Regions from separate parts of the Thalassospira sp. MIT121401 genome, predicted to be linked through region 1. Evidence: predicted binding sites of a transcription regulator. Region 1 holds the regulator's gene; the other holds the start of a gene.
The links. The regulator PhoB, encoded in region 1, activates phosphate uptake and scavenging genes when phosphate is short. The targets are predictions, from matches to a motif close to TNTCATAAAACTGTCA.
Positions count from the first base shown of each region.

Region 2: the regulator PhoB is predicted to act here: its motif matches at 1,790-1,805, upstream of phnF (phosphonate metabolism transcriptional regulator PhnF).

Region 1 covers NZ_CP138926.1:941,260-945,475, forward strand. Annotated here, with positions in the region: gene pstB (phosphate ABC transporter ATP-binding protein PstB) at 1-453, shown strand, start outside; gene phoU (phosphate signaling complex protein PhoU) at 476-1,198, shown strand; gene phoB (phosphate regulon transcriptional regulator PhoB) at 1,216-1,914, shown strand; gene SIB88_RS04195 (cation:proton antiporter) at 2,030-4,099, opposite strand.
Region 2 covers NZ_CP138926.1:4,511,367-4,515,582, forward strand. Annotated here, with positions in the region: gene SIB88_RS20655 (LysR family transcriptional regulator) at 1-284, shown strand, start outside; gene SIB88_RS20660 (trimeric intracellular cation channel family protein) at 295-930, shown strand; gene phnF (phosphonate metabolism transcriptional regulator PhnF) at 1,066-1,779, opposite strand; gene phnG (phosphonate C-P lyase system protein PhnG) at 1,911-2,426, shown strand; gene phnH (phosphonate C-P lyase system protein PhnH) at 2,423-3,031, shown strand; gene SIB88_RS20680 (carbon-phosphorus lyase complex subunit PhnI) at 3,034-4,167, shown strand; gene SIB88_RS20685 (alpha-D-ribose 1-methylphosphonate 5-phosphate C-P-lyase PhnJ) at 4,172-4,216, shown strand, end outside.

The sequences.
Region 1 (4,216 bases):
GACAACGTGGCCTATGGCCCGCGTATTCATGGGCTGGTCAATTCGCGTGACGAACTTGATGAAATTGTCATGACCTCGCTTGAGCGTGCCGGTCTTCTCAAGGAAGTAAAAGATCGCCTGCAATCGCCCGCTACCGGTCTTTCGGGTGGTCAGCAGCAGCGTCTTTGCATCGCACGTGCGGTCGCGGTCAGTCCGGAAGTCATTTTGATGGACGAGCCGTGCTCGGCACTTGATCCGATCGCAACGGCAAAGGTCGAAGAGCTGATTGACGAACTGCGTTCGAACTACACGATCGTGATCGTGACGCACTCCATGCAGCAGGCTGCGCGTGTATCGCAGCGGACCGCATTTTTCCACCTTGGCAAGCTGGTAGAAGTTGGTGAAACCGATCAGATCTTCACCAACCCGAAAGACGACCGCACCAAGGGTTACATTACCGGTCGCTTTGGTTAAGCGATACGAGGAGAACGCATAAATGGCTGACGACAAAACACATATCGTGAGTTCGTTCGACGAGGAACTGACCCGTCTGAACAACATCATCTCGCAGATGGGCGGGCTTGCAGAAAGTCAGCTGATCTCTGCGATCCGCTCTATTGTAAAGCGTGACTCGGAACTGGCTGAAAAAGTCATTCTTTCAGACCATCGTATCGATGTTCTTGAACAGGAAGTGCAGGACTTTGCGGTCCGTCTTCTGGCCCTGCGCCAGCCGATGGCTGATGACCTGCGTCAGGTCGTGACGGCGCTTAAGCTGTCCAATGATCTTGAGCGTATTGGTGATTTGGCCAAGAACATTGCCAAACGTGCCCAGGTCCTGAACCAGATCCCGCCGATCCGTCCGGTTCAGGTGATCCCGAACATGGGCAAGCTGGCCCAGGAAATCATCAAGGATGTTCTCGACGCCTATATCGAAGGTGACGCCGAAAAGGCGGAACGCGTCTGGGCGCGCGATCAGGAAGTCGATGACATGTACAATTCGCTGTTCCGCGAATTGCTGACCTACATGATGGAAGATCCGCGCAACATTACGGCATCGACCCACATGCTGTTCATCGCCAAGAACATCGAACGTATTGGCGATCATGCCACCAACATCGCCGAAACGATCTATTACCGGATCAAGGGCGAAGACCTGCCGGCAATCGACCGGCCAAAAAATGATGCAGCGAACTTTGCTGTTGTCGAACCGAATGAGTGACACTGGAGCATAGGAAGATGGACCCAACGGTTCTTATCGTCGAGGACGAAGCTGCAATCGTAACCATGTTGCGCTACAACCTCGAACGTGAGGGGATGCAGGTTGTCGAAGCCGGTGACGGTGACGAAGCGTTGAAAATTCTTGCTGAAACGCATGTTGATCTTGTCCTTCTGGACTGGATGTTGCCGGTCATGTCGGGGATTGAGGTTTGCCGTCAGATCCGCCGCAAGCCCGAAAGCCGGGATTTGCCGGTCATCATGGTGACTGCGCGCGGCGAAGAAGGGGATCGCATTCGCGGGCTTGATACCGGTGCTGATGACTATGTCACCAAACCGTTCGCGATTGGCGAATTGCTGGCACGTATTCGCGCACTTCTGCGCCGATCCGGTCCGGCGCAACCACAAGGGCAGTTGGTCTATTCCGATATCGAAATGGATCTTGCCGCCCATCGCGTCAGCCGCAATGGCAAGGCCATCCACCTTGGTCCGACCGAATTTCGTCTTCTGCGCTACTTCCTTGAACATCCGGGGCGTGTTTTCTCCCGCGAGCAGCTTTTGAATGCTGTTTGGGGACCGAACATTTATGTCGAAACCCGTACAGTTGATGTGCATATCCGCCGCCTGCGCAAGGCCCTGAATGATGTCAAAGGTACCCGCGACATCATCCGGACGGTTCGGGCGGCCGGCTATGCGCTGGACTCGGAAACTGCGGCCTGATTGATCCGGCCACAAGGCCGGGCTGCTGGCTGGCTGGTTGGATGGCTCGTCGGAAAAATCCTGACAATCAGATCAAACAAAACCCCCGTTGCCACAGGCAGCGGGGGTTTTGCATTTAGCTGTCTTTAGTTTTGCCGCGTGTGGTGCGGCCTGACCGGGATGTAGCCAGTTTGTCTGATGACGCTGTCTTTGTCGCCGGTTTGCGGGGCGCTGCTTTTTTGGCCGGTGTGGTTTTGCCCGACGTTGTTTTGCCCGACGTTGTTTTGGTTGCGGCGGGTTTTGTCGCAACCTTGCGCGCGGTTGTTTTCTTTGGCGTGGCACGCGACGCAGGTTTCTTTGCCGTCGGTTTGGGTTTTGCGGTTTGCGCAGCCGTGCCGGATGCCTTTGTTGTTTTCGCGGTCGCCGGGGACGCAGATGCCGCAGATGGTGTTGTCGCTGGTGCGACGTCTGATGCCGGTGCTGTTTGTGCCGGTTCCGGGGCTTTTTTACGCTGGGTCCTTGGCGCCAGTTCGTTCATCAACAGCATGTCGGCGCGCCGGAACTTGGCGATTTCGGCATCAATGTCTTCTTGTGGCACGTCACAGGCCGACAGCACATGATCCGAAAGCCGAAGGCCGGTTTCCAGTACTTCGGGAATTGCCGCATCGGCCCCGCTGCGCGATAGCGGGCCAATATGGGTGATGTCCTGGGCGCGGGCAAAGATCTTGAGATGCGGATAATGCTGACGTAGAAGCGCAACGGTCTTTTCGGTTGCATGCGGGTTACCCATGGCAACAACCGCAATGCGCGCTTCATCGGTGTGGGCGGCGCGGAATGTTTCCGGGCGCGATCCATCGGCAAAGAATACGGGAAGTCCCTCTGCACGGCCGCGCGAAACCTGTTGGGCATCACTGTCGAGAACAATGAACGGAATATCGCGGGTTTTCAAAAGACGCGCCAGAACCCGGCCAACACGCCCGCTGCCGATGACCAGAACATGCTGGTGGATGCCTTCGGTTTCATCCGAGATCGGGCCAAGCTGGTCGTCTTCCTTGGGATGCAGCTTTTCCTCGATCCGGTGGCCAAGATTGATTAGGGTCGGTGTTAATGCCATCGACAAGGCAACCACCGGGATCAGCATCGCAGCAAGATCGCGCGGAATTGCACCATTCTGGGCCGCCAGTGCAAACATGACGAATGCAAATTCACCGCCTGCTGCCAGGCTCATCGCAACACGAAGGGCCGAACCCCGTTCGAACCGGATCGCCAAGGACAAGACAAACAGAACGGCCGTCTTGATGACAAGCAATGCAATCAGCCACAGCAGCACACTGCCAAACTGTTCATAGACAACATTGGCATTGACCGACATCCCGACCGACATAAAGAACAGCGACAGGAAAACGCCACGGAATGGCGCGATATCGGCTTCGATCTGATGACGGAATTCGGTTTCGGCCAGCATTACACCGGCAATGAACGCGCCAAGTGCCATCGAAAGTCCGGAAACCTCGGTCAGGGTGCTGGCGGCAAGAACAACGAACAGGGTGCCAATCGCAAACAGTTCCGGGTTTTTAAGCGACGCGATATACCGAAACAGATGCGGCAAAAGATATCGTCCTGCGACCAGAAGCAGGGCGACAGAACCGAAGCCAAGAAGAATACTGATCCACGGGCTGGTTTCGGTGCCGGCATTGCCCGCCGCCTGAACCATGATCAGGAACGGACCAACCGCCACGTCCTGGACCAGAAGGATTGCAAGGGCGGCCCGCCCGAAACGGGTATTGAGCTGTCGGTCATCGGACAACTGTTTCAGGATGATCGCGGTTGATGACAGGGCAAGCGCACCGGCAATAACAAGGGATGCTGCCAATGGCAGATCAAGTAGCGCCAGAACGCCCATGATCGCAGCCATTGAAACCAGGATCTGCAACAGGCCGAGTGCGGCAAACCGCCCGCCAATGACGCGCAATCGTTCGCGCGACAGTTCAAGCCCGATCATGAACAGCAGAAAGACAACCCCCAGTTCGGCAACTGTGGAAATGTCTTCGCGTTCGGTAATCAGTCCAAACCCGAATGGCCCGATGCAAAATCCGCCGATCAGAAAACCGATAATCGAATTGGCGCGCAAACGATGCGCGATGGGTACTGCAACCACAGCCGCAGCAAGGATCAGGAACAGCTCGAACAGAACGCTGTGATGCATGGTCAGAATCGATCCGGCAAAGCAGATAAATATTTGAAAACAACGAGATGATCAGGATAGCGGAATTGAACGGTATCGTCCTGTGGAAATTTGACGATGCCAACGCAATTAACCCGT
Region 2 (4,216 bases), 1.0 Mb from region 1:
GGGTGCCGAACTTTACCGCCATTGCCGAATTTCTGCGGGGCAGCCAGATGATCGCAACTTTGCCAAGCCTTTTGCAGCAGCACGCCCTGCGTGATTTTGCGCGTGTGCCCATGCCACTCGATACACTTGCCGCCAACGTCATCGATCTTCCGATCTATATGTGTTGGCACCAACGATATCAGCACGATCCATCACACAGATGGCTTCGTTCCCAGCTTGAAGATGTGGTGGCTGCCAAATTGCGTACCCCATCAAACCGCCCGCTTTCGCAACAAACAGGCTAGACAGCACGTCATGACCATTACCCAGATCATTTATTGGCTTGAATTGGCGGGCGTCGCCGTTTTTGCAATAACCGGCGCGCTTGAAGCATCACGACGCCAGATGGATGTTGTCGGCTTTGTTCTGATTGCGACCTTTACCGGTATTGGTGGTGGCACCGTTCGTGACGTGATCACCGGGGCGACGCCGGTTTTCTGGATCCGGGACCCGGCCTGGGTGGTGACGTGTATCGGGGCTGCGATCTTTACCTATTTCACGGCTCATCTTGTGGAACGGCGCTATGTGGCGCTGATCTGGCTTGATGCGCTTGGCCTTGCGCTATTTGGTGTAACCGGGGCTGCAATTGGTCTTAATCTTGGTGTTGCGCCACTGGTCGCGATCATTCTGGGAATGATTTCCGCAACATTTGGCGGCATGGTCCGCGACGTTGTGTGTAACGAAATCCCGCTGATCCTGCGCCCGGAAATCTATATCAGCTGCGCACTTCTGGGGGCGAGCATCTATGTCCTTGGCACGGCCGTTCTGGAATTGCCGCGTGGACCGGTGGCAATCATTGCGTTTTTCTGTGCGTTTTTGCTGCGCGCCTGCGCGATCAAATTCAAGCTGAGCTTCCCGGTTTATAAAGCACGTCCCGGCCGCGAATATTAAGCCAAATGCAGGTGTTTTCAGCCGACGCCTTTGGCCTCAGCACATCCATAGTGAGTTAACTGACTTGATCGCATAACAAGGCTGTTTTGGGCTTATAACCCAGCATAATTTTTGACAAATGCCCAGTAAGCCTTGTCATTCGACAATCAGCTGCACCCGATCACTTGAAAAGGCCGTAACGCCATATTCGATCGGCACCCCGGCAGAATCAACATCGATGCTTTCCGTTGAAATTACCGGGCGGTTTTTGGCCTGTTTCAACAGGCTTGCCACACGTGATGACGGCAAGGCAGCCGAAATTCGCGTTGTTTTGCGGCTGTAATCATCAATGCCAAATCGTTTGAAGGCCTCGGTCAGGGATTTGGTTTGCGTAAAAATGTCAACGATGCCGTCAAAACGGGCTGCCGGCATGTAGCTGGTCGCCACAGCCAATGGAATGCCATCGGCCTCGGAAACAGAAAACAGTTCAATCACGCGGGTACCGGGTTTGACATCAAGACAATTGGCGACCGTTACATTTGCCTTCAGCACCTCTGACGAGATCAGCCGTTTATCGGGAAGACGGTGGCGCCCCGATACGATCTGGGAAAATCGGGTTTTGGATCCCAGCGGATAATCCAGTATCTGCTCCTGGACAAAGGCACCGCGCCCCTGCTCGACACGCACCACATGACTATCGACAAGTGCCGCCATCGCACGGCGCACGGTATGCCTGTTCACGCCGAACCGGCGCACCAGTTCCATCTCCGTCGGCATTTTGTCACCGGGTGAAAACACACCTTCGGCAATATCAGCCAGAAGCTGTTTTTCAATTTGTTTCCAGATAGATAGTCCCGGCTCCCAATCCATCACTTTCCCCGTTCATAAAACTTTCACCGCAAGACCTTTGCCAAGCTCGATGAATCGTCTTATAACGTGAATATGTATAGACGTCTATACAAATTTTGAATTTGTCGACTTGCTGGAAAAGGATCAGACAGATGACGGCGCAAACCGCCCGGACAGACGGGCCCGCCCAGGATCACAATCCCCTTCATCAGAACCAGACAGAGCCTGTTGATCAGGCGACTGCGGCGCGGCAACGCTGGATGTCGGTTCTTGCACGCACACCACGTGCGACACTGGAACGCGAATGGACCACCCGTCATGGCGATCAGAATTGGTCCCTGTTGCGCGAACCACAGATCGGCATGGTGATGGTGCGTGGACGTGCAGGTGGTGCGGGGCAGCGTTTCAATCTTGGTGAAATGACCGTAACGCGCTGTGCTGTGACGCTTTCGGACGGCACCGTTGGCCATGCTTATGTCAAGGGACGCGACCGGGTGCAGGCACAATATGCCGCGCTGTTTGATGCTGTCATGCTGCGCGATGGATCGGCCGGGAATTTCATTGATGACCTTGCCAGTGCACAGGCCGATGCCAAACGCGACCACGCCCGCAAAGTTGCCGCAACCAAAGTTGATTTCTTTACCCTTGTCCGCGGAGAAGACGAATGACCCTGCAATCCCAGACAAGTGACTTGCTGCCGGGCTTTGACCATGCCGCCTTTGATTCGAATGCCGTTTTCCGGGTTTTGCTTGATGCCATGTCGCGGCCCGGGCGCATTTATGACCTGCCGGTTTCGATTGCCACACCTGATGGCCTGAATGCATCTGCCACCGCGACACTCCTTGCCATGGCAGATATGGACACCACCATCTGGCTGTCGCCATCGAGTGCAACAAAATCCGCGAATGATCATCTGAAATTCCATTGCGGCTGCCCGATCAGCGATGACGTTGCGCAGGCCGACTTTGCCGTTGCCCGGATTGATGATGACCTTTCCTTCATCACCCGTCTTTCGATGGGCAATGCCGAATATCCCGATCAATCGGCAACCCTGATCCTGATGGTCGACGACATCACCAATGCACCGGCAATGAAACTGACCGGGCCGGGGATCAAGGACAGCCATGACCTTGCGATCAAGAACCTTCCGGCAAGCTTCCATGCCTGGCGTGCGGAAAACCATCACATGTTCCCGTGCGGGGTTGATGTGATTTTTGCAAGCCCGACCCAGATTACCGCCCTTTCGCGCACCACCCGGATTGAGGTCATTTAACCATGTATGTTGCCGTCAAAGGTGGCGAACGCGCCATCAACAATGCCCACCGGCTGCTTGCCGAACAGCGCCGTGGTGACAAAAAGGTTGCCGAAATCCAAACCGATCAGATCGAACAGCAATTGTCGCTGTCCGTAACCCGCGTCATGGCCGAAGGATCACTTTATGACCGTGATCTGGCCGCCCTTGCCATCAAACAGGCCCGAGGTGATTTGATCGAGGCGATTTTCCTGATGCGTGCCTATCGCACGACATTGCCGCGTTTTGCCTTTTCCAAGCCGATCAAAACTGCGGACATGGATATATCACGCCGCATTTCGGCAACCTTCAAGGACTTGCCCGGCGGGCAGATTTTGGGGCCGACCTTTGACTATACCCATCGCCTGCTGGATTTCACCTTGATGGCCAATGGCGAGGAACCGCTTGATGCGCCATGCGGTGAACAGCCGGTGGATGAACATATGCCCCGCGTTCTGGACGATATCCTGAATGACGAGGGCCTGATACAGGACGAACCGGTCCCGGTTGATGACACTGGACCGGTTGCCGATTTGACCCGCGAACCGGTCAAGTTCCCGGCCGGTCGTGACCTTCGATTACAGAACCTGAGCCGCGGGGATGAGGGATTTGTTCTTGCGCTTGGATATTCGACCCAGCGCGGTTACGCCAACAGCCACGCCTTTGTTGGTGAAATCCGCTATGGCACCGTATCGGTTGAAATCGAACCCGAAGAACTCGGCTTTGCCATCGATATTGGTGATATCGAACTGACCGAATGCGAAACGGTCAACAAGTTCAAGGGATCGAAAACCAAGCTGCCGCAATTTACCCGCGGCTATGGTCTTGTTTTCGGTCAGAACGAGCGCAAGGCAATTTCCATGGCGCTGGTGGATCGCGCCATGCGCGCCGATGAAATGGGCGAACAGATCATGGGGCCGGCGCAGGACAGCGAATTCGTGATGGAACATAGCGATAACGTCCAGTCCACCGGCTTTGTCGAACATATCAAGCTTCCGCACTATGTCGATTTCCAGGGCGAGCTTGAACTTGTTCGCCGCATGCGGGCCGAAGTCGAAGAACGACTGGCCAAGCTTGATACTGAAACCGCCCGATCCCAACCCGAAGCCGCGGAGTAATTCCATGGAACAGACTGTCAATTATTCGGCGGATGGGGCAACGGCCTAT